Regions from separate parts of the Gordonia oleivorans genome, predicted to be linked through region 1. Evidence: predicted binding sites of a transcription regulator. Region 1 holds the regulator's gene; the other holds the start of a gene.
What was found. Region 1 encodes LexA, which represses DNA repair genes until DNA is damaged. Its sites were predicted from a motif close to CGAACANNTGTTCG; they were not measured.

Region 1 (3,415 bases):
CCGTCGCGATCTCGTCAACGAACAGGCGCATTGGATGGTCGAGGAACTGCGGGTGGGTCTGTTCGCCCAGCGGCTGGGCACCCGATATCCGATCTCGGAGAAGCGTGCGCTACGAACCCTGGATCGACTCGGCTGAGAGGGCATCGGGCGCATCCGTGCCGTTGCGCCGCGTGAGATTGCCCTGCAGATCGTCGATCTCGCGTTGGAAGTCCTCGAGGGAATCGAACGACCGGTACACCGACGCGAACCGGAGATAGGCGACCTCGTCGAGGTCACGCAACGGTTTGAGAATGGCGAGACCGACCTCGTTGCTGGGGATCTCCGCGACGCCCGAGGCGCGCACCGTCTCTTCGACCTGCTGCGCCAACTGGGCCAGATCGTCCTCGTGGACGTGCCGTCCCTGGCAGGCGCGGCGCACCCCGCGCATCACCTTCTCCCGACTGAACGGTTCGGTGACGCCGTTGCGCTTAACCACCGCCAGCACGGCGGTCTCCACGGTGGAGAATCGTCGGCCACAGGCGCTGCACGAACGGCGACGACGGATCGCCTGTCCCTCGTCGGCGACTCGGGAGTCGATGACCTTGGTGTCATCATTCCTGCAGAACGGGCAGCGCATGCATCGAGAATAGCGCCTCACCGCTCAGCGATATGCGGGCGTCAGCAGCGCCTGACCGACACGCAGGGCGCTGCCACCCATGTCGTTGAGCTCGACGATCTCGTCGATGACCGCCTGCCGCGGCATCTCGGGCGCGACGCGCGCGGCGACGGAGTTCAGCGACTCCCCCGCCCGGACGTGCACCACCTGCGTGGCCACCGGCGTGGGGGCGGTGGATTCCTGGTAATCGCTGCCGGCGACACCGATCAGCCACACCAGCATCGCCAGCGCCACCCCGGTCAGCAGGGCCACCGCGGCACCGCGACGGCCCGCCCGACGGGACTGCGACGCGGGCGCGGCGCACGGCGTCCCGGCCGGGCGCCTGGGGATCGCGACCCGGGGCCGGTCGACCGGACGATTGTCGGCCGGGCGGTGGAGGTGCCGGTGCCGCGCCGCCGGGGTGGCGCGGCGAGCCGGCACCGGCCGTCCGGCATGCACGATCGCGCCGCGCCGGGGCGTGACATCGTCTCGCGCCGCACCCCGGGCATCGGGAGCGGCACCGAAACGGGCACCGGACGGGGTGCGCCGAACCGTCGCCCGACGCGCCTGACCTGCGGTTTCACTGCGAACCAAGGTGTTCTGCATGAGAGTCTCCGATCTCGATCACTCGTTCGAGGAACTGATGTTCGAAGTTCTATCACGCACCTCCGACAATTTCTCGCAACACGTCGAACAAATGTTTGAAGTTGTCGGTGACCTGGACTAACCTGGCCGTTGACCAGCAGCGCAGACCCGCGGACAAACCCCGGCCGCACCGGACCACCGACTGCACGGGACAACCGACCGCACCGGACCACCGACAACACCGTCCGACCACAACAGAGTTTCCGACCGAAAGGATCGAACACCCGATGAGTGAGAAGAACCGACGTTCGACGACGTCGACGTCGTCGACCAAGCGCGGCCGCGGATCGGCCGCCGCCGACGAGCCGGAGGTCCCGTTCGACGCGGCGGCCGCGGAGGCCTCGCTCACGCCGCGTCAGCGGGGCGTGCTCGATGTGATCCGCAAGTCGGTGCGCGAGCGCGGCTATCCGCCGAGCATCCGCGAGATCGGCGACGCCGTCGGGCTGGCCTCGACGTCGTCGGTCGCCCATCAGCTGCGGACACTGGAACGCAAGGGACTGCTCAAGCGCGACCACAACCGCCCACGCGCGGTCAACGTGCAGGACGGCGAGCACACCCCACCGGACGACACCGCGGTCGCGTCGAATCTGCCCGCCCCGACCTTCGTCCCGGTTCTCGGGCGCATCGCGGCCGGTGGACCGATCCTCGCCGAGGAGGCCGTCGAGGACGTCTTCCCGCTGCCGCGTGAACTCGTCGGCGAGGGTTCACTGTTCCTGCTGAAGGTGGTCGGCGAGTCGATGATCGACGCCGCGATCTGTGACGGCGACTGGGTCGTCGTCCGGCAGCAGAACGTGGCCGACAACGGTGACATCGTCGCCGCGATGATCGACGGCGAGGCGACCGTGAAGACCTTCAAGCGCAAGGACGGTCACGTGTGGCTGATGCCGCACAACGAGCATTTCGAACCCATCCCCGGCGACGACGCCGCCATCCTGGGCAAGGTCGTCACGGTGATGCGCCGGATCTGATCCGGCTCCGGGCCCGCCCGGTGCGGCGCTCGCCGAAATTCAGCCGGCGAGCGCCGCGGTGGCGGCCTCACGTGCGGCCGCCGGGGAGGCGGTCGCGAGGGCAGCACTCGCCGCGGCACGGCACGCATCGAGTGTGACGCCGCCGAGTTTGGCACCGACCGCCGCCGACGCCGCCGGAGCACTCGACAGCGAGGTGACGCCGAGTCCGACGAGTACGCAGGCCAGCAGCGGGTCGGCGGCGGCCTCACCGCAGACGCCGACCGGTTTACCCGTACGTTTCCCGGCCTCGGCCACCATCGAGATGAGCGCGAGCACCGCGGGCTGCCACGGATCGGTGAGTTCGGCCAGATCGGCCGACATGCGGTCGGCGGCCATCGTGTACTGCGTCAGATCGTTGGTTCCGATCGACACGAAGTCGACCTCGGCGAGGATCGACGACGCGAGGATCGCGGCGGACGGGATCTCGACCATCACCCCGGCGACCAGACCACGCCCGCGGACCTGTGCCGCGAACTCCGCGGCCTCGTCGGCCGAGGCGATCATCGGTGCCATCACCCATGGAGTGCTGCCGGTCTCCCGGGCGGCCGCCGCGATGGCGTCGAGTTGCCCGGCGCGGATCTCCGGATGCCGAGCGGTGATCCGATTACCCCGGACCCCCAGAGCGGGGTTGGCCTCGGTGCCGTGGTCGACGAATTTCAACGGCTTGTCCGAACCCGCGTCGAGCGTCCGCACGACGACCTTCTTGCCCCCGAACGCCTCGAGCACCTCGCGGTAGAGCTCGGTCTGCTCGGCCACCGTGGGTGCCTCGGCGCTGTCGAGGAAGGCCAGTTCGGTCCGGAACAGGCCCACTCCCTCGACCGGATAGGCGGTGGCGGCGCGCGCGGAGACACCGTCGGCGACGTTGGCCAGGATGGCCGCCTCGTGACCGTCGGCGGTGTGCCCCGGCCCCGACCAGCCCGCGACGAGTTCCGCCTCGCGCCGGCTCTCGTCGACGGCCGCCTGCGCCTGCTCCGGATCCGGTTCCAGCACAACGGTTCCGGCGGTGCCGTCGACGAGCACCAGGGTTCCGGCGGGTACCTCGTCGAGGTCGGCGACCGCGACGATGCACGGGATGCCCAGCTGCCGGGCGATGATCGCGGTGTGACTGGTCGGCCCGCCGAGTCGGGTC
Region 2 (3,415 bases), on a different contig from region 1:
GACACCTTTGGGCACCAGGCGTCGGATCGTGGTCGGGTATCGGGTGATCAGATCGAGGATCTGCTCGGGGATGAGCGCTCCCTGCCCGATCAAGTAGCCGAGGTTGCCGTCGAGCGGGGGCTCGGCGGCCGAAACCGTTTCCGTAGAGGATGATTCGCTGCCGGTTGGCGCGGTGTCGGATTGGTCGGTGTCGGTCGCCGCATCAGGACACCGGTCATCGGCAGCAGCGCTCTCCTTGGGCATCGACATCCGCGCCACACCCGCGCGGGTATCCGCGGGCGGCTCCCGCTCAGTGTCGGGTCCGCGTGCGAGTTCCGTTTCGGCAGTTCCATTCTCCGCGTCAGAGCCGCTCTCCTCGAGCAAGGACATCTGCGCCACACCCGCATCGGTGGCGGCATCCGCAGTCGACTCGGGCTCAAGAGCCGGTTCTGGCTTCGGTTCCGGCCGCCGGACCTGCACCACCGATTCGGCTGCACCACCTCCGGATTCGCGGTCGGCGGCAGAACTCCGCTGTTCCTGCGCCTGCTGCTCCCGCTGCTCCTGTTCCTGCTGTTCTTGTTGTCGTTGGCGTTCCTCGATCGCCGCGGCGGTGGTCTCATCGGCAATGACGTGCAACACGATCTGCACATCCGGAATACACCCCGGCTCCGGGATCACCGACGGACAGTCCTCACGCCCGCACTCACACGCGAACTGCGTCCCCGACAACAACGAGTACATGGCATCGGCCTGACGTTGCCGCCGCGTCCGCGGATCCTTCCGGCAGGCGCAGTCGGCCAGGGCCGCGATCGTCTTCTCCGCGATCGTGATGTTCTCCGCGGACATGGTGCCGGTGATCTCCCCGGTCCCATCCCCCTCGAAATGAGTGAACACACCCCGCTTGTCCAGGTTCCGCTTCCGCGGTTCCCGCACCGCGTCCGGTGCGTGCTGGAAGACGATCTTGTCGACCATGTCCCGCAAACTCGTCGCCGGCCACTGCCCCTGCCTGCTGAACAACCGCTCCGCGATCGCCACATCCACCAGGGCGGTGTTCGGATGCAAGGCCGGTCCCGGATCGAGCAGGTTGGTGCGGTCGATCAAGGTGCGGAACTGACTGTGACTGATCCGCCCCTCACGTAATGCCCGCCCGGTCTTCGGCAGGCGGGTGGCCATCACGATCGCCTCATCCAGCATCCGCCGGGTGGTCACCATCGCGAGATTCCGAGTCCGGGACATGTGTTCGGCCGCGATCTGCGCGTACTCCGCCGACTCATCCAACGGCCGGTCGGTCAGACACCTCACCACATAGGCGGTGAAGTACGAGTCCAGCCACGCCATATAGGAGCGGCACCGGTCCAGTTCGGTCATCGCGACCAGTACCTCGTTGATCGAATGCTGATCCAGCCGATCCGGATCCACCCCGAACAGAAACTCCGGCGGCAACCCCGGCCACGGCGACGGCCCCTGCTTCAGCAACGCGTCGCGCACATCCCCACGAATCCGCGCGCTCCACGGAATGGTGCTCACCCTCGCCCCCTCGAACAAGATGACCGTCGAAGCTCTCTTCGATCTGACCATCATTGTAGAGACGGCCACCGACAAAAACTTCTGACGAGGACGCCCACCCCGGAATCTGTGGACACCCGTGGGCGGTGCGCGCCCACATTGACACCCCAATGAGACGCTTCTAAACTTTCGTCTCATGACTCAGGTTTCGCCCGCCCCCGCCACCGACGCGAGTGACACCACCGCCTCGGAGGTCGCCGACGCCACCGCCTCCGACGCCGCGCGCGACGAGTACGCCCCGCTGGGACCGGGATCCAAGACGTGGGAGACCTGGGGAACCTGGACCGGCATGTTCCAGGGGCTGTGGGCGGGATCGATGCAGAACATGCATCCGAAACTCGGCCAGGCCGTCTGGGATCACTCGGATTTCTTCGGTGAACGCTGGGAACGTCTGATGCGCTCGTTGTATCCGATCAGCGGTGTCATCTTCGATCCCGTCGCCACCGACGGCGTCGCGGAGACCGGCCACGAGGTCCGCGACTATCACCGCACGATCAAGGGCACCATGCCCGACGGGTCGCGCTACCACGCACTCGACCCGGACGTCTTCTACTGGGCGCATGCCACCTTCTGGTACGGCAATGTCCGTCTGTGTGAACGTTTCGGGCCGTGGCTGACCGAGGATGACAAGCGGCAACTGTTCGAGGAATCCAAGGCGTGGTACGCACAGTACGGCGTCTCGATGCGTCCGGTACCGGACACCTACGAGGACTTCCTCGAGTACTGGGACCACATGTGCCGCAATGTTCTTCGCGATCACGAGTCGGTCCGGACGGTCCTCGACATCTCCACGCTGCCCCCGCCGCCGTTCTTGTCGTTCATCCCGAAAGGGCTCTGGCACCGGCACATCGCGCCGCGGAACGCGAAGGCGTTCCTCTGGCTGACCACCGGGTTCTACGACGAGCCGATCCGCGAGATGATGAATCTGCCGTGGACCGAACGTGACGAGAAGCTGTTCCGGTTGCTGGGCAGGGCGATCAACCTCGTCATGAACCGGCTCACCCCGAAACGGTATCTGCGCCACCCGCGTCCACGCGATGCGTGGGACCGTGTCAACGGCCGCGTCCCGAAGGACGCACCACTCGTGCAGACCCCGGCGCGCAATCTTCCTTCAGAATCCGAGCGCGACAACCCGATTCACTATTGCCCGGTGCACGCCGCACGTCGGGCAACGTACCCGGGTATGGTCACCGGCGACTGACCTACTGTTGCCCGCGGCCGCGCACCATCGCCTGTCGCACTCGGGCGGCGTCACGTTGCGCATACGGATTGGATTGTCCGGCACGAGATCCGGCAAGTTTGGCGCCGATGTGCTCACCGACGGTGATCGGTGAGTATCGACTGCCGGCGCCGACACAACTCGGCAGCGTCGAGATGGTGGCGTCGATGTTGCCGTCGTGGAAGTACGCGGCCGACCGTCGCCGTTCGATGGTGCCGTCGACGATCGGCGGCTTCACCCGATGCAGCGTGGACATCCACCGCTCGTTGGTCCAGCGCGCCATGAGATCGCCGAGATTGATCAGGAGCGCGCCGTCGGCCGGTGCCACGTCGTGCCAGTTTCCGTGGTGATCAAGGACCTGCAGCCCCTTGACCTGATCGGCCCACAGCACGGTGACGATCCCGTAGTCGGTGTGCTCCCCCATGCCGGTGAGCTCTCCGTCGATGTCCACCTCGCCGGGTGGCAGTGCGTAGTTGTTCATCCGCAGCACGTCGAGTGAGTGGTCGGTGTAGGCGTCGAAGAACTCCGGCGGCAGGTCCAGGGCATCGGCGAAGATGCGCGTCAGGGTGCGCGCGACCCGTCGCGCCTCGGCGAAGTACGCGGACACCGCCGCCTGAAAATGATCGACCGACGGCCAGGTGTTGTCGGCGT

Region 2: ABLE92_RS03375 (DUF222 domain-containing protein) is a predicted target of LexA. The motif match lies at 1,534-1,547, and genes of this name have one in related genera.

Annotation. Positions count from the first base shown of each region.
Region 1 is NZ_JBDZDI010000002.1:349,375-352,789, reverse strand. It holds gene hrpA (ATP-dependent RNA helicase HrpA) at 1-136, shown strand, start outside; gene nrdR (transcriptional regulator NrdR) at 110-616, opposite strand; gene ABLE92_RS05030 (LysM peptidoglycan-binding domain-containing protein) at 641-1,240, opposite strand; gene lexA (transcriptional repressor LexA) at 1,507-2,247, shown strand; gene ptsP (phosphoenolpyruvate--protein phosphotransferase) at 2,287-3,415, opposite strand, start outside.
Region 2 is NZ_JBDZDI010000001.1:754,221-757,635, forward strand. It holds gene ABLE92_RS03375 (DUF222 domain-containing protein) at 1-1,506, opposite strand, end outside; gene ABLE92_RS03380 (oxygenase MpaB family protein) at 1,682-2,746, shown strand; gene ABLE92_RS03385 (isopenicillin N synthase family dioxygenase) at 2,748-3,415, opposite strand, start outside.